4 regions of the Virgibacillus sp. Bac330 genome follow, and region 1 is predicted to be linked to each of the others. Evidence: riboswitches for the same ligand, from Rfam matches in the RefSeq annotation. Region 1 holds a riboswitch; each other region holds the start of a gene.
The links. Region 1 has a riboswitch for thiamine pyrophosphate ahead of tenA (thiaminase II). Riboswitches for the same ligand answer to the same signal wherever they lie in the genome.

Region 1 (8,221 bases):
AGCACTACAACAAAGTTTGGTAGAAAATCCAGAAGTATATGAGCCAAAGAAATTATTGGAGTTAAGTAAACAGGCAATAAAGGAAACAGTACATGAAAAAATCCAAGAATTTGGTTCAAGTAATAAAGCAATGAATAAAGTAGAATAGAAGTAATCGTTGATGCTTTGTTTTGTGTTTAACTTATAGTTAACTAAACTTGAAACATCATAGTAACCGTAGGGGGTCGAATTTGCTTTTGTGACTTTCTGCGGTTATTTTATGACGTTAATCAAGAAATTGTTGATGAAAGAATGAACAAATCCACCTATGAACGAATGTGGGTATAGGTAAAAAAGCTTTCCTATCTTAAGAGGTTTAACTGTGCAAAAAAACCGAACATATGTTAGTATAATTGTACAGATTAATTTTGAAAATTTAATTTTAGTGAGGTGAAATATTGTATAATTATCTAAATTACTTTTCAAATGAACAATTTTTTGAATGATTAAAATCCTTGATAGTAGAAGGCGTGTGCGAGGAATAAGATAACTTAACTTTGATGGAGGGATGCCAATATGAAAGCGAGCACTTTGGCCGTTTTTCAAGAAACATCGGGTTGTTTTAATTCGGTAAATGAATGGAACCACATGTATAATTTCTTTCACGCGAAGCAAACAGAAGAAATACTGTGCGATGAACAAGTAGGATATATGTTTACGGACGAAAAAGAAACAGAAGATGCTAAGCAGCATATATTACGAAAGGCATTTAATAACATCGTTTTTGTTGAGCGCATTCATCAAGTTGCTTACCGTAATGCTTTAATAAACTCAAATTTAAAAAAAGAAGAAGATCATGCTGATGAAATCTTTAAGCAATTGCAAGCAGCGTTAACTACTACGGAACAAAAGGACTTACTTACCGAATTAGAGGCTGCATGGAACAGTATGTATGCGGTTTTCTTAGAATACAGTTATTGTCAAGGTATAGCTGATAGTCCAGTGATTCATAAGGAACTAAAGCAATATGGAATTTGTATTTTGAAGGAATGTGCATAGGTTCATTTCATTTTACTTTTGCTTGCATTCTTACATGATAGAGTAAATAATACAGATAGGACACCCTGAAGTTAGCGCGATATTAAACTAACTGTTGGGTGTTTTTTATGATGGTATTCAATAAGTATAAGTTAGGAGAATGCCGGTGGGTGATATTGCAAATTAAACCATAAAGGGATCCATGTATGGCAATAAAGGTACTCTACCTAGCTTTTGACAAAAAATATAAACCTTGAAATATTTCTATTAATCTAAAAGTAGATGAGGAAGGGGAAGTACAATGAATAATAGAAACCCAACCGACAGTTCAATTGTCTTAATGATGTACAAGAAGGTATTCAAAAGTTGGCTAAAGAAATGGCTCACAATTTAGTTGCTTAAATTAGCTTTCTTTCTGGAAAAAATATTAAATTTTGCATTTACAATATGAGCATAATTATCAATGGTAAATAAAACATTAGGAGGAGAAACTCATGAGTGAAACGAAAAAAGCTTTAATTTTGGTCGATGTCCAAAAGGCATTTGATGATAAAAAATGGGGTGAGAGAAATAATCAAGAAGCAGAAGAGAATATGAGAAAAATACTACAATTTTGGAGGGAAAAGAAGTGGATAGTATTTCATATACAACACACGTCTGATAATCCTCATTCCGTATTTCATATGGCAAATAAAGGCTTTGCTATCAAAGAAATAGTTGAACCAATCGAGGGGGAAGTTATCATTACAAAAAAAGTAAACAGTAGTTTTATTGGTACTAACTTAGAAGAACAATTAAAAGCAAATGAAGTATCAACCGTTGTAATTATGGGATTGACTACACCGCATTGTGTATCAACGACTGCAAGAATGAGTGGTAATTTAGGGTTTGATACATATCTGATTTCAGATGCTACTGCAGCATTTGGATTGAAAGATCAACATAATAGATATTATGATGCAGAAACTATACATAATGTATCTATGGCTACATTGCATGGTGAATTTGCCACGATACGGACAACGGAGCAACTAATTAACAGTTTATAAAAAAATATTTCATTACAAGGTGCAATTATGCAATCCTTTCGTTTATCTCAAATAATTTAGAAAATGATGCAGTCAGGGTTTTTATCCGGGTATAAGGTGTTATAAGACTCCCGCTTCGAATTGAAGATGTGCGTTGATCAAGTCTGAGTGGTAGATAACAGCCCTAAATTCAGATTCGTTCAGATGCCTTTAAGTCATACCCTTGAGGTGCTAACAACCAGTGGGGGGATGGAAGAACCACTCATTGGAGTTCACTTCATGTACACTGGGTTCGCTTTAACTATTGTCCTCTTTCAAAAAAATCTGTTTTCCAACACCTCAAATTCATCGATAGACTTAATATTCAAATGGACGGTTATAGTTCCAATCTGAGTTGTGCAAAGTTGAAGAAATGCGGTCTATCTTATAGGAAATAGAAAATGAATCGCTTTCGCCATTTTTACTCCATGTTTCGAAAAAATAGATGATATAAGTATCATCATCAATAATTTCAGCTTTTGTTTCTTGGATTATATGGTATCCGTCAATTTCCACTTTAGAAATACCTTCTTTTTGTGGGAATTTTGCTAGCATTTCATCTCCCTCTGAGGCAAATTTTATAGCATCTTCTGCAGTAAATGGAGGGAGAGGCTCTGATGCAAATTGAAAACCGCCCCACATGAATGCCAATATAATAACTGGAAACGATAGACTAATCCAAATTGCTTTTTTGCTTTTTATTTTTATATAGAGAATGCGATCAATCACAGCATATAATAATGCCAGAAATGCGCCAAATAAAATGAATAACCAATTAAAAAGAAAAGAGTCAAGAGTCACCACAATAATACCGAAAAATCCTCCAAATAAACTATGTAATAAAATGTAAAGCCATTTATTTTTAAAGATGCCTTTTTTATGAATGAGCTCTACTATAATTGAAATAGGACTTCCATATAAAAGCAGTACAGGAAAAATATAAATGCTATAAATGAAAGTCCACCCTAAAAAGTCCACTTCTAAATAATAGGAAGCTGATTCTATTGGGAATAGATAAGAAATTGCAAAGTAGATAGCAGTAAAAATAGTAAGTATGTAAGAAGTAATAAGTTTTCTAAATAAAAGGGGGAGAGTGTTCATATTAACGCTCCTTCAAAATCAATAAATATGAGACAATTTTTTCACTACAAAATCGTTTTGACTGGATATAGAGCGAATTCATTCCTAGCTATAAAGAATTGTTATTCGTTCTTTATCATGTTGAAATAAATTGGAGATTAGGATATAACGTTACTATAAAGAAAAAAATCGCTATGTCCATTGCAGTTCCATTTTTCTATATGTTAACAATGATAAGAAATAATCATCAACCTGAAGCTTACAGATAGATGATTCTGTCCATTGAAAAATCAGTGAAAGATAGTTTTCTTTCACTGAATTTGTATTTATTTAACTTTAAATTGCGGGTTTAATCCAGCAGGTGGTCATTTAAGCCATCGAAGGCTCATGCCAATGTCTGTCAGAGAACCAATTTTCCTTTGTATAGGACATCTCCCAGAAGGCAAGCTCGTATTCTTTAGCAATGATAAATTGCTCTTTCATCTTTTCTTTTTCCTTCTCGGTAGATTCGGCTGCAATTTGATTAAGTAACTTAATCTGTTCATTGGTTGAATCTTGAAACCAGTCGCTTGCATAGGTAGCGATCCAATTTTGATAGATTTCTTCGGTTGGTTTGGCATTTTGGTACGTTTTTCCGATATCTGCGTATAACCAATAACAAGGCAACATGGCTGCAATCGCTTGACCTAGACTTCCAGATGCTGCAGCGCGATATAGGTGTGATGTATAAGCGTAAGCAGTTGGGGCTGGTTTGAAATGATCCCAATCTGTATCTGTGATGTTTAAGATTTCTGCATGCTGTTTATGCACGGTTAGCTCTGCTTGTGCAGTTCCTTTTGCTTTGTCAGCTAGCATCGCCGTTACTTGAAAATCTTCAGCCAATGTAGCTGCTAAGGCATGGACTTTTCCATAGTGCTTTAAGTAATAAATGTCTTGTAAAATATAATACTTGAAAATGTCTAGGGATAAATCACCTTTGGCGATCCCTTTTACAAATGGATGTTTTATACTTTGCTCCCAACTTTTTGCGGTTACCTCTCGTAATGTGTCTGTAAATGACATAAAAAATTCCTCCTCATACATATTTCATTGCTCGAGGAAGAAAGGGATATACTTAATACACGCAATCTATCTGTGTAAAAGGACTTTTGTCCATACACATAAACATGAAACAGATAACGCTGTTAAGTAGTTTTCCACTTCCCTCCGCTGGTACAAACCAGATCAGGTTCTAAGGGTCATTGTCTCAGCCGCCATTGGGCTCCCCTAGTAGAAACACTATACTTGAAGCATATCATAGTGTCATACAAAGTCAACCGTATTTTTCAAGAGATAAGAAAGCATAAAAATTTGATGCTATGGGATAACCAAATAACCGAATGAGCCACGTCTGGCTCCAGCGACCAGCAACTAGGCGACTTCATGAATCGTCCTACGATAAGTCATCATTGATTCGTGCTAAATAGGAAGGCCGGATAAAGACGGGCTTGCCGGGGGGCGGCGCATACTCCTGTTGCAGGAGCATGATTCCTAAAACTTTAGTCGATTCATTCCAGTCCCTACGTTGCTAAACGGGCGCCCTGAGCCTTTGTTCTAATATTATTTGTATTTGTTATAGCAGGTGGAAATAAAGCAACAAATGTTCTATAATAGATGTAATTGTTAGGGGGTAGTAAATTGAGACCAGTATTAACTAAGGATTTGGATGTGCAAGCTTTCAAAAATTACTATTGGTTAAAAGAAGAGTTACAATCTTTTTGTAAGCAATATGACATTGGTACTTCAGGATCAAAATTAGAACTTACGAACCGCATTGAAACTTTCTTGCTTACAGGTGAGATAAAAAAGCCAACCCGGAAAAGAAGCGGTAATAAAAAAGCAAAAACAAAAGACGAATTAAGCCTAGATACTGTAATTACGGAAAATCATCGTTGTAGTCAGCATGTGCGGGCTTTTTTTAAAACAATTATCCCGAATTTTCACTTCTCTACGCATATTCAAAACTATTTTAAAGAAAATGTAGGTAACACGTATCATGTAGAGCAAATTCATGCAGAATGCTTGGTTACAAATTTGCCATCCATAAGCGTGCTGGAAAAAATAGGGATGTGCAAAACGAAAGAAGCAGATGATAGGATAAAGTGGATATTGAAGAGAACCAGCGTTAACGAGGCTTAGTAAGATGCCTTGTTAACGCTGTTTATTAGCAAATCATGGTATTAATGTAGTTGGCAGTTCTCTTGCAGAAGCCTATGCTATTACAGAGCAACTGGAATTTTGTGCTCGCTTGTACTGGCAGTCCAAAGCAATTGGTGATCCCATCATATTAGCCGACGATGAAATGACGATGATGGTAGAAAGATTTAAAGATTATGGCCAACCTAAAGATACGCTAAAGTGAATTTTACAACGGTCTTAAAGCATTTTATAGTTGGGATAAAATAAACCTCCTCCCTTACTTCTTAACTCAGTGTAACAAAGATAAAAAAGAATAAGCATTTTAGATAAAACTCCTTTAGAAGTGAAGGGGTTTTATTTGTGTCTCCAATAATACTTATAAAATATTAAAATAATTAAATTAAATAAAATATTGACAAAATTTAATTTATGGTGGTACTATCTATATAACATTAATTTATATGCCGTTTATAAAACGTCATACAAAATATTGTTCTAATATTTCTTCTAAAGATATATCATGAAATAAATCGTCTATTTAAATGCTTGATAGATGAGAAGAAATATTTACCCTTCATACACTATAGGAAACCATCATGGATGCAGGACGAAATAATAGCTCCTAGATAAAATAGGAAGAGAGCTCTTATAAGCGGAGGTGAAAAAGTGAAAGAAGAATGTATGTATGATGTTACGATTATAGGTGGTGGACCAATAGGTTTATTTGCTGCTTTTTATGGGGGATTACGACAGATGAAAGTGAAAATCATCGAAACCTTACCTCATTTAGGTGGGCAATTGTCTGCATTATATCCTGAAAAGTATATTCATGATGTTGCGGCATATCCGAAAGTGAAGGCACAAGTATTAATTAATCAGTTAACGGAACAAGCAATGCAATTTAATCCCCATATTGTATTACAGCAAACGGTAGAAAATGTAGTAAAGGTTAATAACCAATATTTTCAACTTGCTACAGACAAAGAAGTGCATTATTCAAAAACAATTCTTATTACTGCTGGTATAGGAGCCTTTGAACCTCGACGAATAAAATTAGCAAACGCTTATACATACGAAGGAAAGAACTTACACTATTTTGTTCAAGATGTAAATCGTTATAAGGATAAAAACGTTTGTATATTAGGTGGTGGAGACTCAGCAGTAGATTGGGCAATGATGATGGAGCCAATAGCAAAAAATGTGAAAATAATTCACCGAAGAGAACAATTCAGGGCTCACGAACATACTGTTTCCAAACTGTTTGACTCTAAGGTTGACGTATTTACTCCGTTTCAATTACATGAAATTGTAGGAGAAGGAAAAATAGAAGAAATCACTATTCAAAACGTAAAAGACTCAGAAACGATAAAAATTCCGTTAGACGAATTAATCGCTAGTTATGGCTTTATATCTTCTTTAGGTCCGATTAAAAATTGGGGGCTAGAATTTGTGAAAAATGCTATTCAAGTAGATTCAGCTATGAATACGAATATCCAAGGTATTTACGCTGCTGGCGATGTTGTTACCTTCTATGGAAAAGTGAAGTTAATTGCTTCAGGATTTGGTGATGCCGTCACTGCAATTAGCAGTGCTAAAACGTATATAGATCCTAAAGCTAGGCATCAACCCCAACATAGCACAACTTTATTTGAAAAATGGGAAAAAATGAAAAACTGAGATTGGAGAGAGGAACATGGCGTTTGTTATTACATCTCCTTGCTCTTTTGAAAAGTCTGCTGAGTGTGTAGAAGTTTGTCCTGTAGATGCGATTTATTCAGGAAATGAAATGTACTACATAGACCCTGACATATGTATAGACTGTGCAGCATGTGAGCCAGTTTGCCCAGTTCAAGCTATATATGCAGAAGAAGACGTCCCTGAAAAAGAGAAGGAATATATTGAGAAAAACAGAGATTTTTTTCTAGCACTGTAGGAAAGGAGTTCATTTAATGGATTATCGTATAAACAAAATTAAAGGCGTCTATAACCATAATGATTTGTCGATAGTGAAGTTCTTCTAATAGTATAGGTGAAATGAAAACGCTTTTTACTATAGGGAATTCGTAAAAAGTCATGTTTTTCAATTATAAATAAGGTAGGGCGAAAAATGAAAAAAACTTATATAGCTACGGATTTTTTTAGCAGAAAGTCCGTATCCTAATGGAAAATTTCATCTAGAGTATTTGCGCAAATACAATGAATAGGTAGGTGAAATCATGTTTTATAATCAAGAAATGGAAACGCTTCCTAGAGAAAGTATGGAAAAACTTCAATTATCAAGACTTAAAAAAACAGTGCAAACCGTTTACAATAAAACCCCATATTATCATAAAAAATTTGCAGCATTAAATCTAACCCCAAACGACATTCAATCCTTAGAAGATATTCAGAAATTACCATTTACGCAAAAGAAAGATCTGCGTGATAATTATCCATTCCAATTATTTGCACTACCAATAAGTGTTATTGATAGAATCCATGCTTCTAGTGGTACAAGTGGCAAACCGACTGTTGTAGGATACACTAGAAACGATTTGGAAGTATGGGCGGAAATTGTTGCAAGAGCAATTGTTGCTTGTGGAGGAAATAAGCAACGTATTCTACAAAATGCATTTGGTTATGGTTTGTTTACTGGTGGGCTTGGTTTACATTATGGATCAGAAAAACTAGGAATGGCCACGGTCCCCGTTTCAGGAGGAAACACAGAAAGGCAAGTGTTATTAATAGAAGATTTTAAACCTAGCGTCATTGTTGGTACTCCTTCCTATATTTTAAATATTGCTGACAAAATGGAACAATTAGGAAAAGATCCCCGAAAAACCAGCTTGCAATATGGAATATTTGGTGCTGAACCTTGGTCAGAGAAGATGCGCAAAGAG
Region 2 (8,221 bases), 2.2 Mb from region 1:
ACAGAGTTCAGATGCTTTCGCTAAACGTGCGATCCGCACTGCTTCTTCTGCCGTTTTAGCTCCAGCTGTATTCGGCAATAAGGTATATTTCTTTAAATCTAATTCTTCCAATAAATTTGGTTCTTTTGCGTCAAAAATATTCATTCTTCTAACAGCAAAGGTTAGAATTTCTGCTTCCGATACATTTACCGCTTCTTTTTGCACTTGAAAACTGGGGTATTTTCCGGTTCCTAACAGTAATCTAGATGCAAATGTTTTATCTCCAATTTGTAACATTGGTTTAACCTCCCCCTACAAAATGAACAATTTCAATTCTATCTCCGTCTTCCAAAATCGTCTGTGAATAATCTGTTTTGCGAATAATTTCTTTGTTTTTTTCTACTGCCGCTACTTTTTCTTCGATGTCATAAGCTTCTAACAAATCAAGCATTGTCATCGTATCTTTGGCAAAATGCAATGTCTCTCCATTCACGTGCAGTTCCACACCATATCCTCCTCTCTTTTATAGCAATATAGAAAAAGCCAAAAATGTGAATGCATCATCCTAGCAAAACATAGGCTCCCCATAAAAAAACTTGATCTGAAGCTAGTTTTTTATAAAATACATCTTCGACTTAATAGTGCGTATCTTCGGAAATATCTTTCTAGTTTTAGCTATTAACCATCGCTAAACGCTGGGGAGACACTAGGTTTCCAATATTTTTTTGGCTTTGATTCATTATTAGGTCACCAATTAATTGCGCCGTTGCAGGTGCCAACAATACCCCATTTCGATAATGCCCAGTAGCATAATAAAGACCTGGTAAATAAGGATGCTCTCCAATAACAGGGATCCCATCTTCTGTTCCAGGTCGCACACCTGTTAAAAAGGAATCTATCCTAGCATTACGAAAGGATGGAAAAATAGTATTAAAATGCGTTAGCAAAGATTCAATTCCTCCCACAGAAATATAGGACGATTGATTGTAACGTTCGGAAGTTGCGCCAATAACATAGCGACCATCTCGTTTTGGTACAAGGTAAAAATCCTTACAAAAGAGTGTCTGTTTTAACTGAATATCGCTAGAAATAACGGATAAACATTCCCCCTTTACTGGTATCATTGGATTAACTAGCCCCATTGCTGTAAACCATCGCCCACTCTCAGCCCCTGTAGCAATTACTACGCGCTCAGCTGTTATCAAACCTTCATCTGTATCCAAGTGAAAAGTTTTGCCAACGTGGTTTATGTTCCATACATGACAGTCCTCTTTCACCTTGCCTCCTTTTGCAATAGCCCCTTGTTTAAAAGCTTCACAAACTCGTGAGGGTTCCACGTGCCCATCCGTCTCCATGTAAATGCCAGCAATCGCTTCTTTGCCTAACATGGGATACCATGCTTTCAGTTGCCTTTGGTCCACCCATTCTAAATTTGGGAAAGCTTGTCGCTTTAATTCTATTGCTTGTTTTTCCTGTTCATGAAAAGCGAGCTCCACCATGCCTCCAGAAGCTAACTGAATATCGATAGATGTTAGTTGATACAATTCCCAATTTAATTCCTGATACATATCTCTACTAGATTGACAAAATTTATAAAACTCATTTGCATTACTATTTTCCGTATGTACACCTAACATTCCGGCAGCTGCTTTTGTCGCCTTTCTTCCACTTTGCTGTTTTTCAACAACAAGGGTAGTTACATTATTTTTATTTAATTGATACGAAACAGCATGACCAATAATTCCACCGCCAACAACGACAACTTCATAATGATCCTTCAATTTTCTCTACCTCCTTACGTAGGCTCATAGCAGCTGTTTTTGGACAAGTTGCACTAAAAATCCCCGACATGACAGCAACACCTGTTACCCCAATATCTTTAAAATGGGATATTCTATCTCCTGTTATCCCACCAATTGCAATGACTGGGATTGTAAGTGCATGAATGATTTGTTCCAATTGGTATAATCCTCTTGGTTTTATGCCTGGTTTACTATTTGTTTGATAAATATGTCCAAACATCACATAGTCTGCCCCATTATCTTCAGCATATTTTGCCGCTTCCAAAGAGTGAACAGAACTCCCCACCCTTAAAGAGGGAAATAAGCGCTTTATCTCCCCTATATTTGTGCAGTATTCAGGTAAATGCAATTGATTTACTCCCGTTAAAAACGGAATTTTAACATGCGTATGAATACAAAGTACTTCTTTTGGAACACCGCCGTTTATTAATACCTGCACAAATTGCAAATATTCGAATCTCGATTTCTGTTTTTCTCTTAAAATGATGTGATCTACGAAAGGAGCAATTGCTAGTATTGTATTGATTAATTTTGTCTCTTCCGTTTCTCCATTCGTTACCGCATATAATTGCATTAGGTCCCCTCCTATTCGTTTAATCCAGTTTTGTGGAAAAATGGAAGGCTTTTTATACAACACATCTTGACATGAAAAGCGAATGCTTTTCATGATGATAGAGACTACCTTATGCGTTCCAAGGATTTTCTTATAGTGGAACAAAGGCTCGGGGCGCCCGGTTAGCAACGTAGCGACTGGAACGAATCAACGAAAGTTTTAGGAATCATGCTCCTGCAACAGGAGTATGTCGGCGCCCTCCGGCAAGCCCGTCTTTAGTCGGCCTTCCTATTTAGAACGAACCGATGATGACTTATCCCGTAGGGCAATTTCGCGAAGTCGCCTAGTTGAAGGCGCTGGAGCCGGACGTGGCTAAATAACTTAGTTAGTTTACCCATAGCTGCTAAAATTTTATAATTTCCTAGACCGGAACAAAAAAATGTCACTTTCTCCAACGTCGGAAAAAGTGACATGTATACACATATATAGAAGCAAGACTATGTACAGTAAATAGTCTTACAGTCACTTTCCTCCGCTGGTTTGTTAGCCAGTTCAGGTTCAAAGAGTCCCAACGTTGCACGTTGATCTCAGCCATTAAAAATGGCACCCCTAGCGATTTCAAATATTCATCATTTTATTAACTTCTACCTTACAGCACATAAAACCATATGTCCAGCATTTTCCTTCCATTACCTTTAAAGTACTTAAAACTTCGGCTCCAGACTGGGAACATGTCTAATAACTCTAAGTGTCAAATCCGCAATTCGCTTTCGGTAGTATCAGTAACAATGAAATCAATGTAAAAAATCAAAACAACATTTCTTATACATATATAGGTATAAAACTATTCATCTTATAACTTCTCTGTTATACTAATCTCGAATTGAACAAATAGGGGGATGAAAAATGAGTAAAGATTTAATTGAACAATTTGCGTTGAATCGTAACATGCTGTTTATTGAACTAGATAAGCTAGATGAATCACTAATTGACGAACAATTAGACGAACTAAATAATACGGTACATTGGCATATCGGACATATTTTAACTGTTGCGGAGCAATTTCTATTTGGTTTCCCGAACCAAACAAAGCATTTACCAGAGGAATTTATTTCTCTATTTGGAAACGGTACAAAACCTGCTGATTGGCCAAATAATGTGCCATCCCTTACAGAATTAAGAGAAAAACTACAACAACAAATGGAGCGTGCTATGAAACTGGACGCGGAATATTTTGCTACGCCATTGGAAAAACCTTTTCTAGGGCAAGATACAATCGGCGGACTAGCAAAAGTTGCTACATTCCATGAAGCACATCATACTGGTCAGATACATACAATTCATTTAATCGCTGCAAAAAGAAAATGACTTGCACTTGTAGGGGGATAGGGGAGTTTTCCCCCTACCATTTCTCTCAATAAAGACCATTCATTTTTATATGCTTATTTTTCCTTCACTTCACCTTTTCTTCACATAGAAATCGTAAAACTTGTTCTCTACAGTAGTTGATAACCGTATTTATCCAGTACCCACATTGGAAGTTCCATTCGCGATGTCATGAACGGATCAACAATTTGACAAATTTTTAAATCTGCTCCCACAGATAGAAACATTGCTGCTTCATGCGCTTCCATTTTCAGTATATTCACAAGAAAAGTATGCATATGTTTCGTTGCTTGCTTAGAAGCTTCATCTAGCGTTTCACGAGACGCTATCGTCATTACGTGTTTGTCATCAGCTAAAAAGGGAAGTGGATAAGGTTGTCCTTTAATTACGCTAACTTTAACTGTAATTTCAGCAGCAATTTCTAATCCACAAATAACTACCTCACCATCTCCCATAACTGCGTGTACATCTCCCATTGCCAAAAGAGCCCCTTCTACATTTACCGGTAAATAAAGGGAAGATCCTATTCCAATTCGTTTACAATCCATATTTCCACCGTGATCTTTTGGCGTTCCTGTTGGCACATCTTCATCAAGTGGAGCAGTTCCAATAACTCCAATCATAGGTTTTATCGGTAATTGTAGAGTTTCATTAAAAATAGCTTTCCCATCATGTATAGAAATAATTTTTGTTTTTTCATCAGTAAAACTACCTGCTAAAGCCCCCATTTTTGGTGTGATGGACATTAAGCCTTGGTTAGCAATTTGAATATCCAATATATCCACTTTTAATGTATCTCCTAGTCTGGCGTCTTCCACAAACAACGGTCCTGTCGCTGGATTAATTTTATCCCACCCGACGGTGTGGAATAAATCATCTTCACTTTTCATTTCGTTACTAAAACAATCGTACGTTTCAAATAGAATTGTTTCTCCTGAAAAAACTGTTTCTACGGGCTTGTTCTTTGGTGACATTGACAAAACATAGGTTTCCTTCGCAATTCTTTTCACTTGTGTATACCTCCTAATTCACAGCTTTGTGATATCGTTTCTATGTTAGCTAAGTTTATTATACTACTATTCTTCCCCTCCCTTTCACCCAAATGTTAGCTAGTTGCTCTTATGACTGCTATAATGAACATGGTTTCTATACTTGAAGTGCGTTAATAATCAAGCTGAAAGAATAATACACGCACTTTCAACAGAAGTTCCGACTGTATATTTTCGTTACTAACTAAGAACAGTACTAATAAAGTACAAACATATTACATTCATTTAGGAGGATATGCAATGAGTCAATTAAAATTAATGATTTTTGATATGGACGGTTTACTATTTGACACGGAACGGATTGCCTTCCAAGCCTTAAAAAAGGCGATGAAAAATGCTGGGTATAACTTAACGCTAGACATATACCGTAAGATTATTGGTGCTGGAAACCAGGAAGATGAGAAAATCTTAAAAAGCGTATACGGAGAAAAATTTTCCTTTAACCTTATAGAGGAAGACTATCTCTATGAATCTGAGAAAATATTAAAAAACGATGGCTTAAAAATAATGAAAGGTGTTCCAGAACTTCTTGATATATTAGATGAACAAAAGATTAAAAAATGTGTTGCCTCTTCTAGTTCATTAGAAACGATTGATCGCTATTTGACGATGACAAATTTGAAAGCTAGATTTGACTTTTATATGAGTGGGGATGAAGTAACGCGCGGAAAACCTCATCCTGATATTTTCCTTGAAGCATGTAAGCGCGCAAATGTAACCAGAGAATTGGCAATGGTGTTAGAAGACTCACCAAATGGTTTAAGAGCTGCTTATCAAGCTGGCATAAATTGTATAGTAGTACCTGATTTAGTTGAACCTGATGAAGAAATGTACATCAAAACGTATCGAGTAGTAGATAGTTTAGTAGAAGTCTGCGATCTACTCACTGCACAAGAATCGGTGTAAAAAACACCGTAGGAATTGCTGTATCGAAATAATAGATAACTGAAATATACGTTACAAATGAACCGAGCTTTCCATATCAAAATTGATTACAAGTTGTCATTTTTCCTTCACATATCCATATTGCGATGGAAGTGTTTACTTGGTACAATTTTGTTAAACTATGTTTTAAATTGTGAACAGATGTTAGAAGGTTTTTTAAGCGTTAAAAGTGGGAAAGAAATGGCATGATCTTTATTATTGGAAGTTTTCTCTCATCACTTTAGGATTGTTCGTACTACAAAGGTATGATAGAACCAAAGCCTTTGAATAAAGGGGATGTAGGTGCTGCTATTATCTAATTACACTCATGCTCAGCGGACCTCCAACTCTTGAACGGAGAGACAAACCACTTCAATTTGAAGCTCTAAAATAACCTTTTAAACATCAAATATACGTGGGGTAACAAGATGGGAAGGAAGTTGATGATGAAAAAGTTTATAGGGGTTGCTTTGCTAGTATTAACTGCTTTTCTAACAGCTTGTGGTGGAGCAGAAGAAAAGATTGAACCAAATATGTCAGAAGAAGTAATGGACTTTACGTATACTACGCAAGATAACGAAAAACTTTCTTTAGAGGACTTGAAGGGGAACTATTGGATTGCTGATTTTATTTTTACAAATTGTACAACCGTATGCTTACCGATGACATCTAATCTAGCAAAGTTACAACAAAAGACAAATGAAGCAAATATGGATATTCAATTTGTATCTTTCAGTGTCGATCCAGAATATGATACACCTGACGTATTAAAAGAATACGCTAAAGAATACCAAGCAGATTTAGATAATTGGACCTTTCTAACAGGCTATGATTTTGAGAAGATCAAAGAGTTTTCTATCAAATCATTTAAGAGCATGGTCGCTCCCCCTCCCGAAGGCAACGATCAAGTAACACATGGTACGAGCTTTTTCTTAGTTAACCCTGAAGGGGAAGTCATTAAAAAATACAATGGTGTGCAAGCTGATAGTATCGACACCATGGTTAATGATCTAAAAGAATTAGGTTTATAATATAAAAAGAGAGAAGAGCCTAGTTTATAATATGATTAGGCTCTCTCCATTATCGCTTCTTCTTTTCATACTACATCCACCGAATCCAGTTCTAAAACCGTACACTACTATATTCTTTTGAAAAATATGTTGCAAATAAATGAACGAGTAGAAAATTTTCATGAAATTTAGAATGATAATTATTTCAATTCAGAAATTTCATTCTGCAAAGACCTCTTTTTGTTCTTCTCCAACTTCTTGACCGCCTCTAAATAAAAAATGCGCTACAATAAAACCGATCAACGAACTACCAATACCATAAACTGCATACGGAACAACTGTATCCATGATTTGCGCAGAAGCGGCTCCAATAATTCCAAATAAAATACCACCTAAAGCCCCTTTAGCAGTAAGAGAAAACTTATTTCTTAACAGAAAACCAAGAAAAATTGGTACCAACAAACCCGCGGCTGAATAAGCATATGTAGCTTGTAACCATCCTAAAGCCCTCGGATAATATATTGCTAGCATAACAGCTATAATAACTACTGATATAGACAACAATCGCGATATATAAAGAAGCTTTCGCTCACTTACTTCTGGGTTTACATAGGATTGATAGATATCCTTTGAAATATTTACAACTACCGATTGTACAGCGCTACTTACTGTAGACATAATAGTAGCAATAATAAAGGAAGCATAAATGGCTAAAAACCAAGTCGGAATTTGGGTTAAAAACCACCCAGCCGCTAACTCTGAATTAGCTAGCCCTGGTTGCTGGGACAAAATGGCGATGCCCATAAATGACGCCCAAGCTCCTGATACTACCCCTACTATAGCTGCGATTATAAATCCTTGTTTAGCTACTTTAATATTTTTCGCTGCGTAAATACGCTGGTAAGACATCTGATTCGTTAGTGCACCAGGAAAAATAGCGAATGTCCAAAGCAAAATAGTTGATGCACCTATAGCTCCCATCCCTTCTGGAAAAGCAATCATCTCTTGTGGTACATTTGAAACAATATTACTCCATCCCCCACTCATATTTAGCATATAAATCGCACTCACAATTGAAACCGCCAACATCAAACAACCAAAAATAAAATCCGTCCAAGCAACAGACGTAAGTCCACCTGGTAAGACAAAACAAAGGCTAATGATCCCAAAAATAATAATTAAGAGAGTAAAAGAGATTCCTGTAATTTCAGTAAATAAATTAGCAAATGCTACTAATTGCGTACATAACCACCCAAATGGTACAACAACTGCCAATAAAGTGACTGTTGTTAACATTTTTTTGTTATTACCATACAGCTTTTTAAAAATATCTGGTAAGGTGGAGAACTTTTGCTTTTTTAACCATCCCGCAAGCAACACAAGTAAAATAATCCCAATTGAATATAATAAATTGTACGTAATAGCCGACCAACCTGCGCTATATCCTATTCCGATGTGAGCGACTAATACCCCACCCCCCATTCCTGTAGCAAATTGACTTCCAGCTACAACATAAAC
Region 3 (8,221 bases), 330 kb from region 1:
TATGATGAGTTCGTCATTCCATCCGTTATTACGAATGAAGCTGGTGACCCAGTTGGAACTGTGGAAGATGGAGACTCCATTATCTTTTACAACTTCCGTCCAGATCGCGCTATTCAAATCTCACGTACATTTGCCAATGAAGATTTTCATGACTTTGACCGTGGAGACAAAGTGCCGAAAAACTTAGACTTTGTGATGTTAACGAACTTTAGCGAAACAGTAAACGGCTATGTTGCCTATGAACCGGTTAATTTAGATAATACAGTTGGTGAAGTTTTAGCACAGCATGATATGAAGCAATTGCGAATCGCTGAAACGGAGAAATACCCACATGTTACGTATTTCATGAGTGGGGGACGTGAAGCGGAATTTCCAGGTGAAAAAAGAATTTTAATTAATTCACCAAAAGTAGCGACATACGATTTAAAACCAGAAATGAGTGCTTACGAAGTGACGGACGCGTTATTAGAAGAACTCGAAACTGGTGACCGTAATGCGATTATTTTAAATTTCGCCAATCCAGATATGGTAGGACACTCTGGAAAATTAGAGCCAACTGTTAAAGCTATCGAAACCGTTGACGAGTGCCTCGGAAAAATTGTTGATAAGATTATTGAACTTGGCGGACACGCTATTATTACAGCTGACCACGGTAATTCGGATGAAGTCATTACACCAGACGGAAAGCCAATGACTGCTCATACAACGAATCCGGTTCCTGTTATCGTTACAAAAGAGGGGATCAGCTTACGTGAAGGCGGAATTTTAGCAGACTTAGCCCCAACCTTACTTGATTTATTAGATATTGAAAAGCCAAAAGAAATGACTGGCGAATCATTAATAAAATACTAAAACTAACAAACGTTTTGAAAAAAAAGGAGACGATTTGAATGCCATATATTACAGATGTTTACGCACGCGAAGTTTTAGATTCTCGCGGTAATCCAACCGTTGAAGTAGAAGTATTTACAGAATCAGGTGCTTTTGGTTCTGCATTAGTTCCTAGCGGAGCTTCTACAGGAGAATATGAAGCAGTAGAATTACGTGATGGCGATAAAAGCCGCTATCTAGGTAAAGGTGTCTTAAAAGCAGTGCAAAATGTGAATGAAGTAATTGCACCTGAACTATTAGGAATTGATGTAACGCGTCAAAATATTATCGATGCACTAATGATTGACTTAGATGGCACTGATAATAAAGGAAAATTAGGTGCAAATGCTATTCTAGGTGTTTCCATGGCTGTTGCACACGCTGCAGCAAGCTATTTAGAAGTACCACTTTACAACTATCTTGGTGGATTCAATGCCAAAACATTACCGACACCAATGATGAACATTTTAAATGGTGGGGAACATGCAGACAACAACGTAGATATTCAGGAATTTATGGTTATGCCAGTAGGAGCAGAAACGTTCCAAGAAGCACTTCGTACGGGCGCAGAGATTTTCCACTCCTTGAAAAATGTATTGAAATCAAAAGGTTACAACACTTCTGTAGGAGATGAAGGTGGTTTTGCACCTAACCTTGGCTCTAACGAAGAAGCATTACAAACGATTGTAGAAGCTATCGAAGCAGCTGGCTATAAGCCTGGTGAAGAAGTGAAATTAGCAATGGACGTAGCCGCTTCTGAAATTTACGAAGATGGCAAATACAACTTAAAAGGCGAAGGTGTTGTACGTACTTCTGCAGAAATGGTTGATTGGTATGAAGATATGATTAGTAAATATCCAATCGTTTCTATTGAAGATGGTCTAGATGAAAATGATTGGGATGGTTTCAAACTTCTAACAGATCGTCTAGGCAAAAAAGTACAACTAGTTGGAGATGACTTGTTCGTAACCAATACAGAAAAATTAGCTAGAGGTATTGAGCAAGGAATTGGTAACTCCATCCTTATTAAAGTGAACCAAATCGGTACTTTAACGGAAACATTTGAAGCTATCGAAATGGCAAAACGCGCTGGTTACACAGCTGTTATCTCTCACCGTTCTGGTGAAACAGAAGATGCTACCATTGCAGACATTGCTGTAGCAACAAATGCTGGCCAAATTAAAACAGGTGCTCCATCACGTACCGATCGTGTAGCTAAATACAATCAATTACTACGTATTGAAGATGAATTAGCTGGCATGGGCGAATACGCTGGAAAAACAGCATTTTACAACTTGAATAAATAACAAATAGTTAACGGCCTCCCTGTTCGTGTAATAGCGAATAGGGAGGTTTTTAATTGGCTTTTCACCCGCAACTTTAAGATAAACGAGGTTATATATTACTTTGTAGTGAAGGATTGGGAAGCTTTTCATGCTATCCAAACTAGCTTTCAGAAAATGCTTAAGATTCTATGGCTATAGTATAAAAAATACAATGATTTTCGTTATAGAGACTTGTTGGTAAGTCAAGTTTTTCCTTCTTTCCGCTGCGTTACTACATGAAGGTCAGGTATGGCTCTTCCAGCCAAACATCTATAAAGGTTTTTGGCTTTATTATGGTTTGTGCTTTAATTAGTGCAGTCATCTATTTCATATTGTTTAGGATCTGGAGCCTATCTGAAAATAATGGAGGGAATAGAGAAATAGCGTAAATGAAAAATTGGTGTAAAAGAGGTAGTAATTGTATAGGGTGACGTTTAGAAACCGAGAAAGCTAATTACAAATAAAGAATATTTATGGTAGTCCTGAATGCTAGTAAATATTATAATCTTGCAAAAAGTACCGAGAAAGGTATGTAAATAAAAAAATAGTAATGAAGAAATAGCTAAAAGATTTATGTGAACAGCTTCTTGATAGCGATTACAAGAAGGTAGTCGAGCAGCTTTAATTATCATCATTAATATGTAATTGTATTGTCTAAATCTAGCTTAAGTATAAACACGTTGCTAGTTTTTTCTCGAGAATGAAATCAGCTTAGAGCATGTTCTTTGTTGTGCTATCTACTTTTCAAATTTCTTTCTTCCTAATAATAGCTAAATACACGGATGATATAACACCTTGTAACAAAAATATCGCTAAGACATAAAAAGGGAAAAATTCTAACTCCATGATGTTAAAAATAGCTGTCAAGAACATACCTAGAAAAATTCCACCAGTTAAAAAGTTATATGATAGTGACTTAACTCTTAATAAAATAAGTCGACCTCTTTCATCTCTCGATTCAACTGATTTTTCAAAGTTTGATTTGTAAAGTTCTGAAACAATAATAATTACTAAAAAAATCATCACTAAGGTTGTAGACATTTAAATTTCCTCCTTGTAATTAAAAACTTCTGTAATTGGTTTACCTAAAGCTTTTGATACTTTAAATGCTAAAATGAGTGAAGGGTTATACTTTTTATTTTCCATAGCTGTAACTGTTTGGCGGCTTATACCTACTTCTTCAGCTAGTCTTTGTTGTGTCCATTTCTTTTCTGCCCTACATACTGCTATTCTATTGCTAAGCATGATGACCACCTTCTTTAGTCGTAATTATTAAAGGAACTTAAAGATATATTAAAAATATTACTTAGTAAAGTATTATATTCATAATGTAAAATATTATATTCTTTATGTCAAGTTTTTTATTCAATAAACATTCATTTTCCGAAGTTTATGTATTTATTATTTGTTACAGTTATTGGATATGTTTAATAAAAACATTTGGAAACAAGACATAGTTAATGCTATTTCCTTGCACAAAAAGACCTATTAAAACTTGCTAAATCCCTTCAAATATGGCATAGTTACTTATGGAAAGACAACTATTTAATAGCATACAAGCGTTGTAGGGGGACCAGTGTTGCTGGTTGAGATTGTATCCTTAAGATACGGACTCTTAGAACCTGATCTGGGTAAAACCAGCGTAGGGAACATGTCGATAAGAAAGTATCATTTGCATGTGCAAAAAGCCCTAGGTGTACGTAATCGCCTAAGGCTTTTTTTAAACTCATGCGTGCTTTTCAAAATGATAAACATCCAATATCAACAAAAAACCTAAGAGAGAATGGATTGTTGCTAGACTTCCCAATCAGGTTATTTATCCATCAATGAAGGGGAAAGCTAAGTCGATCGTGAAATAAAGTTTTCCTTATTCTCTGCACCTTACATAGCTGTAGTTATACTGGAGGAGGAGACAGATTGAAAAAATTTATTATGCTTAGTTTGCTCATTGTTTTACTAACAGCATGCAATGCAAATGACAGTGAGCAAGGTAAAGAAGAAAAATCAGCAGATAAAGCACGAAAAGAAGTTTCTGTAGTGCTTGATTGGACGCCAAATACGAATCATACAGGACTCTATGTAGCGAAGGAAAAAGGCTACTTTGAAGAGCAAGGATTGGATGTTGATATTAAGATGCCAGGAGAAGCAGGTGCTGATCAATTAGTGGCTTCTGGTAAGGCTGATTTTGGTGTAAGTTACCAAGAAGGGATTACGGAAGCAAGAGTACAAGATATCCCTATTGTATCAATTGCAGCAGTTATTCAGCATAATACGTCTGGATTTGCCTCGCCAAAGGAAAAAGATATTACAGAGCCTAAAGACTTCGAAGGAAAAACGTATGGCGGCTGGGGTGCCCCCCTTGAAAAAGCAGTAATTAGCTCGTTGATGAAGCAAGATGATGCTGACGTTGAGAAAGTGGACATTGTTAATATGGGCGATACCGATTTCTTTACTGCGGTAGAACGTGATATTGATTTTGCTTGGATATTTTATGGTTGGACAGGCATTGAAGCGGAACTTCGAAATGAAGAGATCAATATGGTTTATCTTACTGATTATACGGAAAAATTAGATTACTATACGCCAGTATTGGCAACCAATGAAACGATGATAGAAGAAGACCCAGATACGATTAAGCAATTTTTAGCTGCTGTAACAAAAGGGTATGAACTAGCAATTGAAAACCCTGATGAAGCGGCCGAGATTTTAATTCAAGCCGAGCCTGATTTGGACGCAGACTTAGTAAAAGCAAGTCAAAAATGGTTAGCGGATAAGTATCAAGATGATGCAGCTAGATGGGGCGAACAAAAATTAGAAGTATGGGAAAATTATTCGACCTGGATGTATGACAATGATTTACTGGATAAGCCTCTGGATAGCGAAAAAGCGTTTACGAATGAATTTTTACCAAACAATTAAGCAAGAGCAAGGATTCGTTAAACAATAAATGAGCAAACGTCACATTATTTTGTGGCGAACACTTAGATTCAAAACAGAAGTAACGGAGGAGACGTCATGGCTAATGCACTTGTAAGTGTACAAATTATACCAAAAACGAAAAACGGGGAAGATGTAATTCCTTATGTAGATGAAGCGATTGCAATTATTGATGCTTCTGGGGTTCCTTATCATGTAAGCCCTTTGGAAACGACGATGGAAGGGGAAATATCCAACTTGCTTGAGATTGTGGAGAAAATGAACCAGCGGATGGAAGAATTAGGTTGTCCAAGCGTTATTTCGCAAGTGAAGATATTTTTCCAGCCATCAGGGGCTTCGATGGATACGTTAACGGAGAAATATCGGTAATGGATAGGAATGTATTGAGAAGAGGATGGCGGCCAGCTTTGGTCCTCATCCTCTTGATTATCATTTGGGAGACAGCAAGTAAGCTATTTGAGGTTCCGGAGTGGATCTTGCCTCCTCCTACATCTATTGGGCAAGAAACCATCATTGGCTGGAGCGATTACAATCATCATCTCTGGGCAACCATTCAACTATCTGTGATAGGATTTGTTATTGGCAGTAGTGTTGGAATCCTAGTTGCTATTTGTTTACATTTAGTGCCAGTTTTACGAGAGGCGATCTATCCATTATTAATAATTTCACAAAATATCCCAATCATTATTTTAGCTCCATTACTCGTTGTTTGGTTCGGCTTTGGCATATTACCTAAATTAATTGTGATTACACTCGTCTGTTTTTTTCCAATCACCATAGCTACTTTGGGTGGGTTTCGACAAACAAGTCGTGAATTACATCATTATATGCTAATGGCTGGTGCCAATAAACGGCAAATCTTCTTCAAATTAGAATGGCCACATGCTTTACCATCCCTATTCAGTGGCTTGAAAATCGCAGCTACTTATAGTGTAATGGGGGCAGTTATTTCCGAATGGCTTGGTGCGAGTAAGGGAATTGGTTATTATATGACACTTGCTTCCTCATCGTTTCGAACGGATCGCGTATTTGTTGCGATTTTGTTTATTGTCACGTTAAGTTTACTGTTTTTTGGACTGCTTTCTTTTGTAGAACGAAAAGTGGTAAAAGCGCCTGCTCAAGAAGATGAATAATAACGCTATAGTTTTTCATTGCGATATGGAAGAAGGAGAATGAAATGGGGAAATTAGACGTACAAAATGTAAGTAAATCGTTTGGTAATCAGCAAGTGTTACAGCAACTTTCTTTTTCGGTTCAAGATGGTGAGTTTGTGTCTATATTAGGTCCATCAGGGAGCGGGAAGAGTACATTATTTAATATAATTGGTGGCATTACCGCTCCAGATACAGGTGCTATTTATTTAAATGGACAGGATATTTCGGGATTACGTGGAAATATTAGCTATATGCCACAGAACGCTTCGCTTTTTCCATGGCGAACAGTTTTACAAAATGTTTTGCTTGGGGAAGAAATTGTTCTTGGCAAGACAGATGAAGAAGAAGCACGGGAAATGATTGCCAAAGCTGGGTTACAAGGTTACGAGCAAGCATACCCGCATGAATTGTCAGGAGGCATGAAACAGCGTGTTTCTTTTCTTCGTAGTATGAAGAGTCCACAATCGATGATTTGTTTAGATGAACCTTTTTCTGCTTTGGATGAATTTACGAGAGCGGAAATGCAAAAGTGGTTACTATCTATATGGGAAAAACATCGAAGATCCATTTTGTTTGTTACCCATAATATTGAAGAAGCATTATTTTTATCCGATCGAATTCTTGTATTGTCAAATAAACCAGCAAGGATTCAAAGGGAGCTTGTTATCCCCTTTGAGAGACCACGTGAAGAGGAACTTGTGTTAAGCAAATCTTTTTTAGATTATAAAAAACAGCTTTATTATGAATTGAGGGAGTAAGCATGAATGTAGCTATTATCGATGCACATATCCATCTAGACATGTATAAACAAAAGGAACGACAACAAATCCTCCAGCAAACAGAGCGAACGGAACTAGAAGCAATGGTTAGTGTGTCCTATGACTTACCATCTTGCAAAGTAAATCTTGATTTACAAAGACAATATGAAGTGGTGAAGCCTGCGTTTGGTTTTCATCCTGAGCAAGCCCTTCCAACAGAGGAAGAACTGGCAGATTTATTGCTGTATATCGAAAAGCACCATCATGAAGCGGTCGCTATTGGTGAGGTTGGTTTACCATATTATAAACGGCGAGAAGATCCAGAATTAAAATTAGAAGCTTATATCAAAGTCCTAGAGGCATTTATAAAGATAGCCAAGCGACTTGACCTACCAATTAGTTTGCATGCCGTTTATGAAGATGCAGATGTCGTATGTGATCTATTAGAGAAGCATTCTATTCAAAAAGCACATTTTCATTGGTTCAAAGGCAGTAAACGGACCGTAGAACGGATGATAGAAAATGAATATTTAATATCGATTACGCCAGATGTTTGCTATGAACAAGAGATCCAACAGCTTGTACGAAGGTACCCCTTAACGCATATGATGGTGGAAACAGATGGGCCGTGGCCTTTTGAAGGGCCGTTCGCAGGCGAAATGACAGAACCGAGTATGATTCATCGAGCAGTACATAAAATGTCACAACTGAAAGCAGCACCATTAGAAGTTGTATATAAGCAATTATACGCGAATGCAAGTTATTTTTTCTCGCTGTTTTAAACAAAACAATTTTTTTGAATGAGAAAAAACAGACTAATAAGATCTTAGATCACATAAAATATCTTCCTAATTCCCAACGTAAAGGAATAGTCGTTAGTTATAAGCACCTAGAATGAGGCGGGGAAAATGTAATAACATCGGTCCTACTAAAAATTTTTCTTCACTTAGGGGAGAAGAGCGGATGAAAAGTGCTACGTAGGCTGTTAGCATGAATAATACAAGATGCGAATCGTGTTTCTTAAGTTAACCCTATACTACTGTAGACCTGCAGGGAGAGGGAATGAAGAAAAACGAAAACGCATATGCAATTGTACGATGACAAAAGACATATTAAAATAGTAGAATAAAACCGCAAAACGAAAGCGTCCTGCGGTTTTATCTAACTTATTCTGTTT
Region 4 (8,221 bases), 1.8 Mb from region 1:
AGCCAATGCTTTAATCATGTAAGCATCATATTTTTCAATAAATGTTGATGTAGGCTCTTTTGTCCGAAGTAGAGGAATGCCTTCCTGATTACAAAATTGGGTTAAATACATCAACCCCTCCTGTTCTGAAGTTACAATAAAACAAGGTGGATGGTACTTTACGATATTGCCAATTCGTGATCTTCTCTGCTCATGTGTCAATTGATGTAAATAAGTAATTTCTTTTTTCCCTAATACTTGCACGTGTTCCATAGGAAAAAAATCAAAGTACCCAATAAATTCAAGCCCCGGCCGATGCGTTCTCGGCTTGGTGATTGGTCGGTTCAATTCAACTTCTCCGGCCAATATTTCTAAACTAAACTGTTCTGCTAATTGTTTTACAGTGACGGATTTCATCATGATACGCTCCATTTCTAATCTGCTATAACTATGTACTATTATATACGATAATGTGTGATGAAAGTTTCGTGAGGCTTGGTCTGCAAATAGTGAATATTTTGTATTATATTTCACAATAACTCTTTGTATGAAAATTTACAACAAAGGCTCGGGGCGCCCGGTTAACAACGTAGCGACTGAAACGAATCAACGAAAGTTTTAGGAATCATGCTCCTGCAACAGGAATATGCCGACTTTGGGCCTAAGCCCGTCTTTAGTCGGCCTTCCTATTTAGAACAAACCGATGTTGACTTAGCTTAAGGCAATGGAGTGAAGTCGCCTAGTTGCTAGGCGCTGGAGCTGGACGAGGGTTCTTCGGTTATTTGGTTACGCCATAGCATCAAATTTTATACTTTCTCATCTATCAACGAAAAGCCACTCTGTTTAGTGTTGACTTAAAAGGAGGCAGTTATCCTTTGGGGATGCTGTAAAGCTATTGGGAGAGGAGATTTAAGCCCTTCCCTTGGGATAATTACAATAAGTAGGTAGAGAGTAGCTTCCACTCATTAACATTCATTTTATAAGATAGCATGTTCTTTTACAAAAACCTGTTAGGATCCAATTTTACGTTCTTGTGCACGACAATAGATATAAGAATAAAAAAGTCCTCCTTAATAAACAGAAGGACTTGATAAAAGTGGCTCTTAATAGAAACATAACTTGGCAAAAAATTGGATCCCTGTACGATAAAGTTTAATATTTTACAATTAGATAACCTTTGTTAATATTAAAATTGAAAATCAACTTGCTTGTTTTCTTGATTTTCATACCCTTTCATATAATCAATTCTTCGTTGTGCAGAGGTCTTGCTTACTTGTTCATCGGCATGATAGGAAGAACGCACTAAAGGGCCTGCTTCACAATGTTTAAACCCTTTTTCCAAAGCAATTTGCTTTAATTCTTCAAATTCATCTGGATGATAATAACGTTCAACTGCTAAATGCTTCTTTGTCGGCTGTAAATATTGACCAATTGTCATAATATCTACTTGATGCGCGAGTAAATCATCCATCGCTTGAATGATTTCTTCTTTTTCTTCACCTAAACCAACCATGATACTTGATTTTGTTGGCGTGTTTGGTCGAATTTCCTTTACTCGCTGTAAAAGCTGGAGTGACCGATCGTACATCGCTCGCGCACGTACTCGTTTTGTTAACCTTCGCACCGTTTCAATATTATGGTTAAAAATATCTGGTTCACTATCCATAAGCGTATGTAAACTTTCATAGTCGCCTTTCATATCAGAAGGAAGAATTTCAATCGTACAACCAGGATTTTTCCGTCTAATTGCTCGCACCGTTTCTGCAAAAACAGCTGCCCCACCATCATTTAAATCATCTCGAGCAACAGCTGTAACTACAACATGCTTTAACCCCATGATTTCAACGGAATCTGCTACACGCTCTGGCTCTCCCCAATCCAATTCATTCGGTAGCCCTGTTTTAACAGCACAAAAACGACATCCCCTCGTACACGTGTCTCCTAAAATCATGAAAGTTGCTGTCTTTCTCTCGCTCCAACATTCATGAATATTCGGGCAACGAGCTTCTTCACAAACGGTATTTAAGCGATTTTCACGCATAAGCTTTTTCAAACCACGATAAGATTGGTTCGTATTAATTTTCGTTTTTAACCATTCGGGCTTTCTTAAAGTTGTACTGTTTTTAGACATGTGAAACCACTCCTTCTAATGGTAAATTGGCGTACTCTTTTTCAGCTAACTGATACACTTCATTCCACTGACTTTTTGTTAATGAAAATTTGGTAAGTTCAATACCTAGCCCATCTGAAAAACCTTTTTTAAATGCGGCTTTTACAGTATCATAGGATACATCTTTTTGCAAGATTCGATTTATCGTTGTCGCTTTATTCCAAAAAGCTTGTTTCTTTCGCGCTTTTAATTTTTCACTTGGAAAAACAAACATATCAAACAACATGTCTATATCCATGGAAATAGGAATAGAGCCATGCTGAAGAAGTACGCCTTTTTTTCTCGTTTGCGCATTCCCTGACAGTTTTTTACCATCTGCAACCATTTCATAAAATGCTGGGCGTTCAAAACAAATATTGCTTCTTTCTTTTGAAGCTAATTCCGCATACCCCGCTTCAATGCCCAAGTTTTTATACCCTTCCAAAATCCCTTTTGATAAATCATAATAGGCTTGACGAATAGAGGAAGCAATTGCTGGATGTGACTCTGAAATAACAATGCTGTATGTCAATTCATCGTCATGAAGCACAGCACTTCCTCCAGTCATTCTGCGAACCAATTGGCATTGATGTTTCTTTATGCCATCTAAATCAATTTTTCCTGCTATCTTTTGGAAGTGCCCAACAGAAAGCGTTGGTTTCCTCCATTGATAAAAGCGTAATGTTGGAGGTATTTTCCCTTCTTTATGCCAATGCAATAGTGCCTCATCTAATGCCATATTGATCGCAGCATCATGAGGTACATTTTCTAAAAATCCCCATTGCTCTTTCATTTACAACCGCCTCCAGTAAAGTCAAATTTTGTATGTGGAAGGTTATACCATAATTGTCAAATGGACTACTATTTAATGTAATATTTTACCTATCATTCATTTTATTAGAAAATCATCATAACGCCAAGTCTTATGGCGAAAGCTACCTATTTTTATATGTTACATGCTAAAATTTAAGTTTACCTATCATGCCAGGATATGTATCAAAAATCTGTTACACAAAAGGGACTTAGACGCAACTTGCTCTTATTTAATATTTAGACTTGCTACTTACCTATCCTAAATGGAGATTGAAATCTTACAGCACGTTATATACAAAAATAAAAAACCGCATTCCGCTTACGTGAAATGCAGTCAGGTATGACCACACTTTCCCACGCAGGCATTATCCTGTTCGGGTACAAAGGGTCAGAACGTGCACCGTTCCTCTCAGCTCATCAACTAGCTCCCCTAGTGTTAACAGTTTAAGAAAAAATTTGCTTGTTGCAATGCTTTTAAAAAAACTTTATTTTAGCTAAGTTAAGGTTAGCAATAATACAAAAAAATGTAAAGTGTGAATTTATTAAATACGTCCGTATATATTAAATGATCCTAGCGCTTAAACAACTCTACTCATAAATACTGCATTCGCATTTAAATCCATGCTCTTATATAATATTATTAGGAAAGAAAATCATGGTTTATAAGCACGTTAAAAATCACTCTATACAGAGTTAAATTTAACTCGTTACCTACATCTAATAAATCTTCAATTCGTTGGGGGAGAGTTTTGTTTCACCCCCGCCAATTGTTTAGTAGCCCAAGGGTATGACCTAAAGGTCTCTTACGAAAAGAGATTTAGCTGTTCCCACTTAGACTTGTTCAGCTCACTTCTTCCAATCTTGGATTGGAAATCTTACGGGGTAAATGGTTTTAAAAAATGATCTAATATGGAGGCTACAAAAATGAACTCGATTCTCGATGAAGTTCTGTTAAAATATCAAACCTTAAGTAAAACGGAAAAAAAAGTAGCTGATTATGTCATTAATAATAGTCAACATATGTTAAATATACATATTAAAGATTTAGCAAGTCGTATCGATGTTTCCGTAGCTACGATTACGCGTTTTTGTAAAAAAGTAGGCGTAAGTAACTTTGTAGAATTTAAAATATTATTACGAGATGCGGTCGAACAGACAGTGGAGTCGGATGAAGTAATAGACATAGCGGCTCAAGTTTATCATTCTGTCATTAAATCCACACATTCGATAGCAACCATGAATGATTATGAACGTGTCTCCAACTGGATACAGGAGGCAAATCGAATTCATATTTACGGTATTGGCAGTTCAGGCTTATCTGCTGAGGAACTAAAAATAAGATTAACTCGAATGGGGTATAGTGTAGATACACATACAGACTCGCACGCAATGGTTATTAATGCCTCGATTCTTACCAAAAGTGATGTCGTTATTGCGATATCTTCTTCTGGTCAAACGAAAGAAGTGATCGATAGTGTGCACATCGCCAAATCAAAAGGAGCAAAAATTGTCTCTATTACAAATTTTTCCGAAACAAATTTAGCACATCAATCTGATGCGATTCTATACACTACAAGTATTCAGCACTATCAAGCAAAAGGTTTTATGAACAGTCAATTATCTATTCTAATTTGTTTAGACATTCTTAGTATGATGCTTTTAACAGATGAACAGGCACATGCTACTTATAATCAGACCCTAGCTAAATTAGAAGAATACAAAAAAATATAGCAGTAACCAACTTAATGGTTACTACTATATTTTTGAATTTCATCTACAAAGGTTTCCGTAATTAATTGCGGTCTAGTAATGGCACTACCAACTACAACAAAAAAAGCGCCATTCCTAAGAGCTGCTAGAGCTGTTTCTGGTGTACTAACTTTTCCTTCAGCAATAACTGGAATGGATATTACTGATTGCATCTCACGCAATAATTGAAAATCGTTGGCTGCGATATGTTGGTCTGCCGTTTCTTGTGTGTATCCTACTAAGGTCGTCGATACACAATCAAAACCTAGCGATTCCGCTCGTTTTGCCTCCTCTACTGTAGATATATCCGCCATTAGCTCGGTATCATCAGATTGCTCCTTGATAAAGCGTATCATTTCTTCTAAGTTTTCGTTTTCTGGACGCTTTCGCATCGTTGCATCCATTGCAATAATATTTGCACCTGCATCTAGCAAAGCGGACGCTTCTTTTTTTGTTGGTGTAATATAAACATCGCTATCCTTGTAATCTTGTTTAATTAAACCAATAATTGGAACGTTTACTTGTTGCTTTATTGCTTCTATATCAGCTACTGAGTTGGCTCGAATACCTTTAGCACCACCTTGTACAGCTGCTAAGGCCATTTTTGCCATTATTTCTGAAGAATGCAGTGGTTCATCTTCTAACGCCTGACAAGATACAATTAGCTGATTCTCTAGTTGTTTAACATACATATTACAAATCTCCCATTGTCTTCTCAATATTGTTTTTAATCGTCGTTACCTCTGGGCCATAGATTACTTGAATTCCATTTCCTTTAGCTACAACACCTTTGGCACCAGTTTTCATGAGCGCTTCTTTTTGTACTTGATCTTGCTCGAATACGCTCACCCTTAATCGTGTGGCACAATTATCTACATCTTTAATATTGGATTCACCACCAAGCCCGTCGATAATAGCGCGTGCTTGTTCTTCTGGAGTATATATTTGCATATCCATCTCTTCTTCTTGACGACCAGGTGTTTTTAAATTGAATTTTGTTATCGCAAAGCGGAATGTAAAATAATATAAGAAAAACCAGAACACACCAATAATTGGAACCCATATCCAGTTTGTTTTTTCAACGCCTTGCAAGACACCAAAGAGCATAAAATCAATAAAACCACCTGAAAAAGTTTGCCCAATGGTTACTTCAAACATATGTGCGAACATAAACGCTAGCCCGTCAAAAAAAGCATGAATAACGTACAGAATCGGAGCAACAAATAAGAAAGAAAATTCAATTGGTTCTGTTATCCCTGTTAAAAAAGAGGTTAATCCAGCTGATAACATTAATCCGAGTACGATTTTTTTGTTTTTCGGCTTAGCCGTTTGATAAATAGCCAGACAAGCTCCAATGAGACCAAACATCATCGTAATATGTCTGCCAGCCATAAATCGAGCAGTTCCAATATAAAATTGCTCTACATCGGGCTGTGCTAACTGAGCAAAAAAGATTCTTTGCGTCCCTTCAATCAAAGTACCGTCAACGATCATCGATCCACCAAGACTTGTTGTCCAAAATGGAATGTAAAAAATATGATGTAAACCGAATGGACCAAGTAACCGCAAAATAAATCCATATAAGAACGTTCCTAAATAACCGGTTGCCTCTACTAGCCCACCAAGCGAGAAAATCCCCGTTTGGATGATTGGCCAAATGTAGTATAAAATGACACCTAATAGAATGGACATGAATGCTGTAATAATTGGTATGAATCTTGACCCACCAAAGAAACCCAAAAATTTAGGAAGTTCTACATTATTATATCGTTGATGAAGGAAATAAGTTAAAAGCCCTAAAATAACACCACCAAATACGCCTGTCTCTAAAGATTGAATACCTAGTATCGTTCCTTGACCAACTTCAGCTAAATTATTTTCAGCTAATTTACCAGTAATAGTCAGCATTGCGTTAATTGTCGCATTCATAACTAAATACCCCAATACAGCTGCTAGACCTGCTGTACCTTTATCATTTCTTGCCAGCCCTATTGCGACACCTACGGCAAAAATCAATGCAAGATTTGCAAAAACAATACTACCAGCTGAACTCATAATGGTAAAAATAGCTTGTAACCATTTCTGATCAAGGAAGGTGTATGCCTCTATTGTTGCTGGATTACTAAAAGCTCCTCCAATCCCAAGCAACAAACCTGCTGCAGGTAGCACTGCAATTGGAAGCATAAACGATTTCCCAAACCTTTGCGCTTGCTCAAATAATGCCTTTTTCATTTCTAAACACCTCATCTCTTCTATGTTGTCAAATAAGCTCCACAATCTGTAAGCGTCTACTTTTCAAAGCAATAAAAACATCACTCGCCATGTCAAAAATAATGTCATTTAAATACAATCATTCGCAATCAACATGGTTGTTTGGCTAAATTGGAGCCCATAAAGACTGAAGGTAATTTAACTTTTCTCGAATGGTTTTAAAAACGTTTTTGATTGGATTGAAAAGCATTTTGTAAACTATTTACAAAAATATTATAAAACAGATAATAATTTTAATCAAGTGCAAATATTATCCTCTTATTCTTTTAACAAACTTTTCTTTTCTAACGTTTATAAAGTGAACCTGCATGAAGCAGGGGGACATTTCCTTTCATTCCCTACTATTTATTCATAAACCAAGGAGAGGAACAAAAGGACTGTATGAATAATATGCGGATCCTTGCATGCCTATATTAAAGAAGAACTACTGAACCAAATTAAAGCGAACAAATATAAACCAGGGGACAAAATTCCAACAGAGCTAGAATTGTGTAAAGATTTTAATGTAAGTCGTACTACAGTTAGAACTGCCCTAAACCAATTAACGCTCGAAGGATACTTAGTACGTCATCAAGGGAGGGGTACCTTTGTAGCTGATCAAAAGCTAAAGCAAACGTTAACCCAAACGGTGAAACGCTATAGCGATCAGGTAGCCATTCAAGGAAAAGAGGCAAAAATCTTTGTTCTATCGATCACTGTTATTCCAGCAAATGAATATTTAAGTCAGCAGCTAGAGGTCGCGCACAACGATCCCATTCAATGTATTGAAAGAATTCGCAAAGCCAATGATGAACCTACACAATATGAAATCGCTTATATCCCTTGGAATGTAGCACCAAGAATTACGGAAACACAAGCGGCTTCATCGCTATACGCTTCCTTAAAAAATGATTTTCAAGAGCATGTTGCAAAAACAATTGAGCATATAGAAATAACGCTGGCGGACGAGATTTGTTCCAAACATCTAGACTGTGAGTTGCATGCACCTTGTTTTTATATTGAAACCCTTGCTGAAAATGAAAACCAAGAAAAAGTAGTATATTCACGTGCTTATTTTAGAGGAGATAAAACTAATTTTGTCATTGAGCGAAATTATCCTAGTTCTTAGAACAATACGGCTTGACAGCAAATCAATATGATACAAGCCACCGTTCGTATAATGCGAGATATTTTGATGTACAGCTTGCGGCATTTCAACTATTATAAAATATATGGGGGGGGCATATCTCATGAAGATTTTAATCAATGCAGACGATTTTG

Region 2: it holds a riboswitch for thiamine pyrophosphate, as region 1 does, so the genes downstream of both, D9780_RS02345 (thiamine phosphate synthase) here and tenA (thiaminase II) in region 1, are expected to answer to the same signal.
Region 3: it holds a riboswitch for thiamine pyrophosphate, as region 1 does, so the genes downstream of both, D9780_RS11050 (ABC transporter substrate-binding protein) here and tenA (thiaminase II) in region 1, are expected to answer to the same signal.
Region 4: it holds a riboswitch for thiamine pyrophosphate, as region 1 does, so the genes downstream of both, D9780_RS00055 (lipoate--protein ligase family protein) here and tenA (thiaminase II) in region 1, are expected to answer to the same signal.

The regions. Positions count from the first base shown of each region.
Region 1 covers NZ_CP033048.1:2,694,326-2,702,546, reverse strand. The annotation lists gene fba (class II fructose-1,6-bisphosphate aldolase) at 1-148, shown strand, start outside; gene D9780_RS12510 (hypothetical protein) at 556-1,038, shown strand; gene D9780_RS12505 (cysteine hydrolase family protein) at 1,512-2,066, shown strand; gene D9780_RS12500 (hypothetical protein) at 2,403-3,185, opposite strand; gene tenA (thiaminase II) at 3,534-4,226, opposite strand; TPP riboswitch at 4,349-4,442, opposite strand; gene D9780_RS12490 (DUF6434 domain-containing protein) at 4,842-5,342, shown strand; gene D9780_RS21665 (class II aldolase/adducin head domain-containing protein) at 5,383-5,565, shown strand; gene D9780_RS12480 (NAD(P)/FAD-dependent oxidoreductase) at 6,024-7,019, shown strand; gene D9780_RS12475 (ferredoxin family protein) at 7,036-7,275, shown strand; gene D9780_RS12470 (phenylacetate--CoA ligase family protein) at 7,559-8,221, shown strand, end outside.
Region 2 covers NZ_CP033048.1:521,155-529,375, reverse strand. The annotation lists gene D9780_RS02360 (thiazole synthase) at 1-276, opposite strand, end outside; gene thiS (sulfur carrier protein ThiS) at 281-484, opposite strand; gene thiO (glycine oxidase ThiO) at 651-1,760, opposite strand; gene D9780_RS02345 (thiamine phosphate synthase) at 1,744-2,355, opposite strand; TPP riboswitch at 2,845-2,955, opposite strand; gene D9780_RS02340 (DinB family protein) at 3,241-3,702, shown strand; gene D9780_RS02335 (acetamidase/formamidase family protein) at 3,831-4,730, opposite strand; gene D9780_RS02330 (HAD family hydrolase) at 5,010-5,675, shown strand; gene D9780_RS02325 (SCO family protein) at 6,137-6,724, shown strand; gene D9780_RS02320 (sodium:solute symporter family protein) at 6,923-8,221, opposite strand, start outside.
Region 3 covers NZ_CP033048.1:2,360,250-2,368,470, reverse strand. The annotation lists gene gpmI (2,3-bisphosphoglycerate-independent phosphoglycerate mutase) at 1-852, shown strand, start outside; gene eno (phosphopyruvate hydratase) at 891-2,177, shown strand; gene D9780_RS11060 (hypothetical protein) at 2,940-3,236, opposite strand; gene D9780_RS11055 (helix-turn-helix transcriptional regulator) at 3,237-3,440, opposite strand; TPP riboswitch at 3,752-3,861, shown strand; gene D9780_RS11050 (ABC transporter substrate-binding protein) at 4,113-5,114, shown strand; gene D9780_RS11045 (thiamine-binding protein) at 5,211-5,501, shown strand; gene D9780_RS11040 (ABC transporter permease) at 5,501-6,265, shown strand; gene D9780_RS11035 (ABC transporter ATP-binding protein) at 6,310-7,044, shown strand; gene D9780_RS11030 (TatD family hydrolase) at 7,047-7,826, shown strand; gene ptsP (phosphoenolpyruvate--protein phosphotransferase) at 8,211-8,221, opposite strand, start outside.
Region 4 covers NZ_CP033048.1:6,698-14,918, reverse strand. The annotation lists gene hprK (HPr(Ser) kinase/phosphatase) at 1-396, opposite strand, end outside; gene lipA (lipoyl synthase) at 1,166-2,110, opposite strand; gene D9780_RS00055 (lipoate--protein ligase family protein) at 2,103-2,921, opposite strand; TPP riboswitch at 3,276-3,383, opposite strand; gene D9780_RS00050 (MurR/RpiR family transcriptional regulator) at 3,866-4,672, shown strand; gene D9780_RS00045 (N-acetylmannosamine-6-phosphate 2-epimerase) at 4,684-5,382, opposite strand; gene D9780_RS00040 (PTS transporter subunit EIIC) at 5,384-6,922, opposite strand; gene D9780_RS00035 (GntR family transcriptional regulator) at 7,362-8,069, shown strand; gene chbG (chitin disaccharide deacetylase) at 8,191-8,221, shown strand, end outside.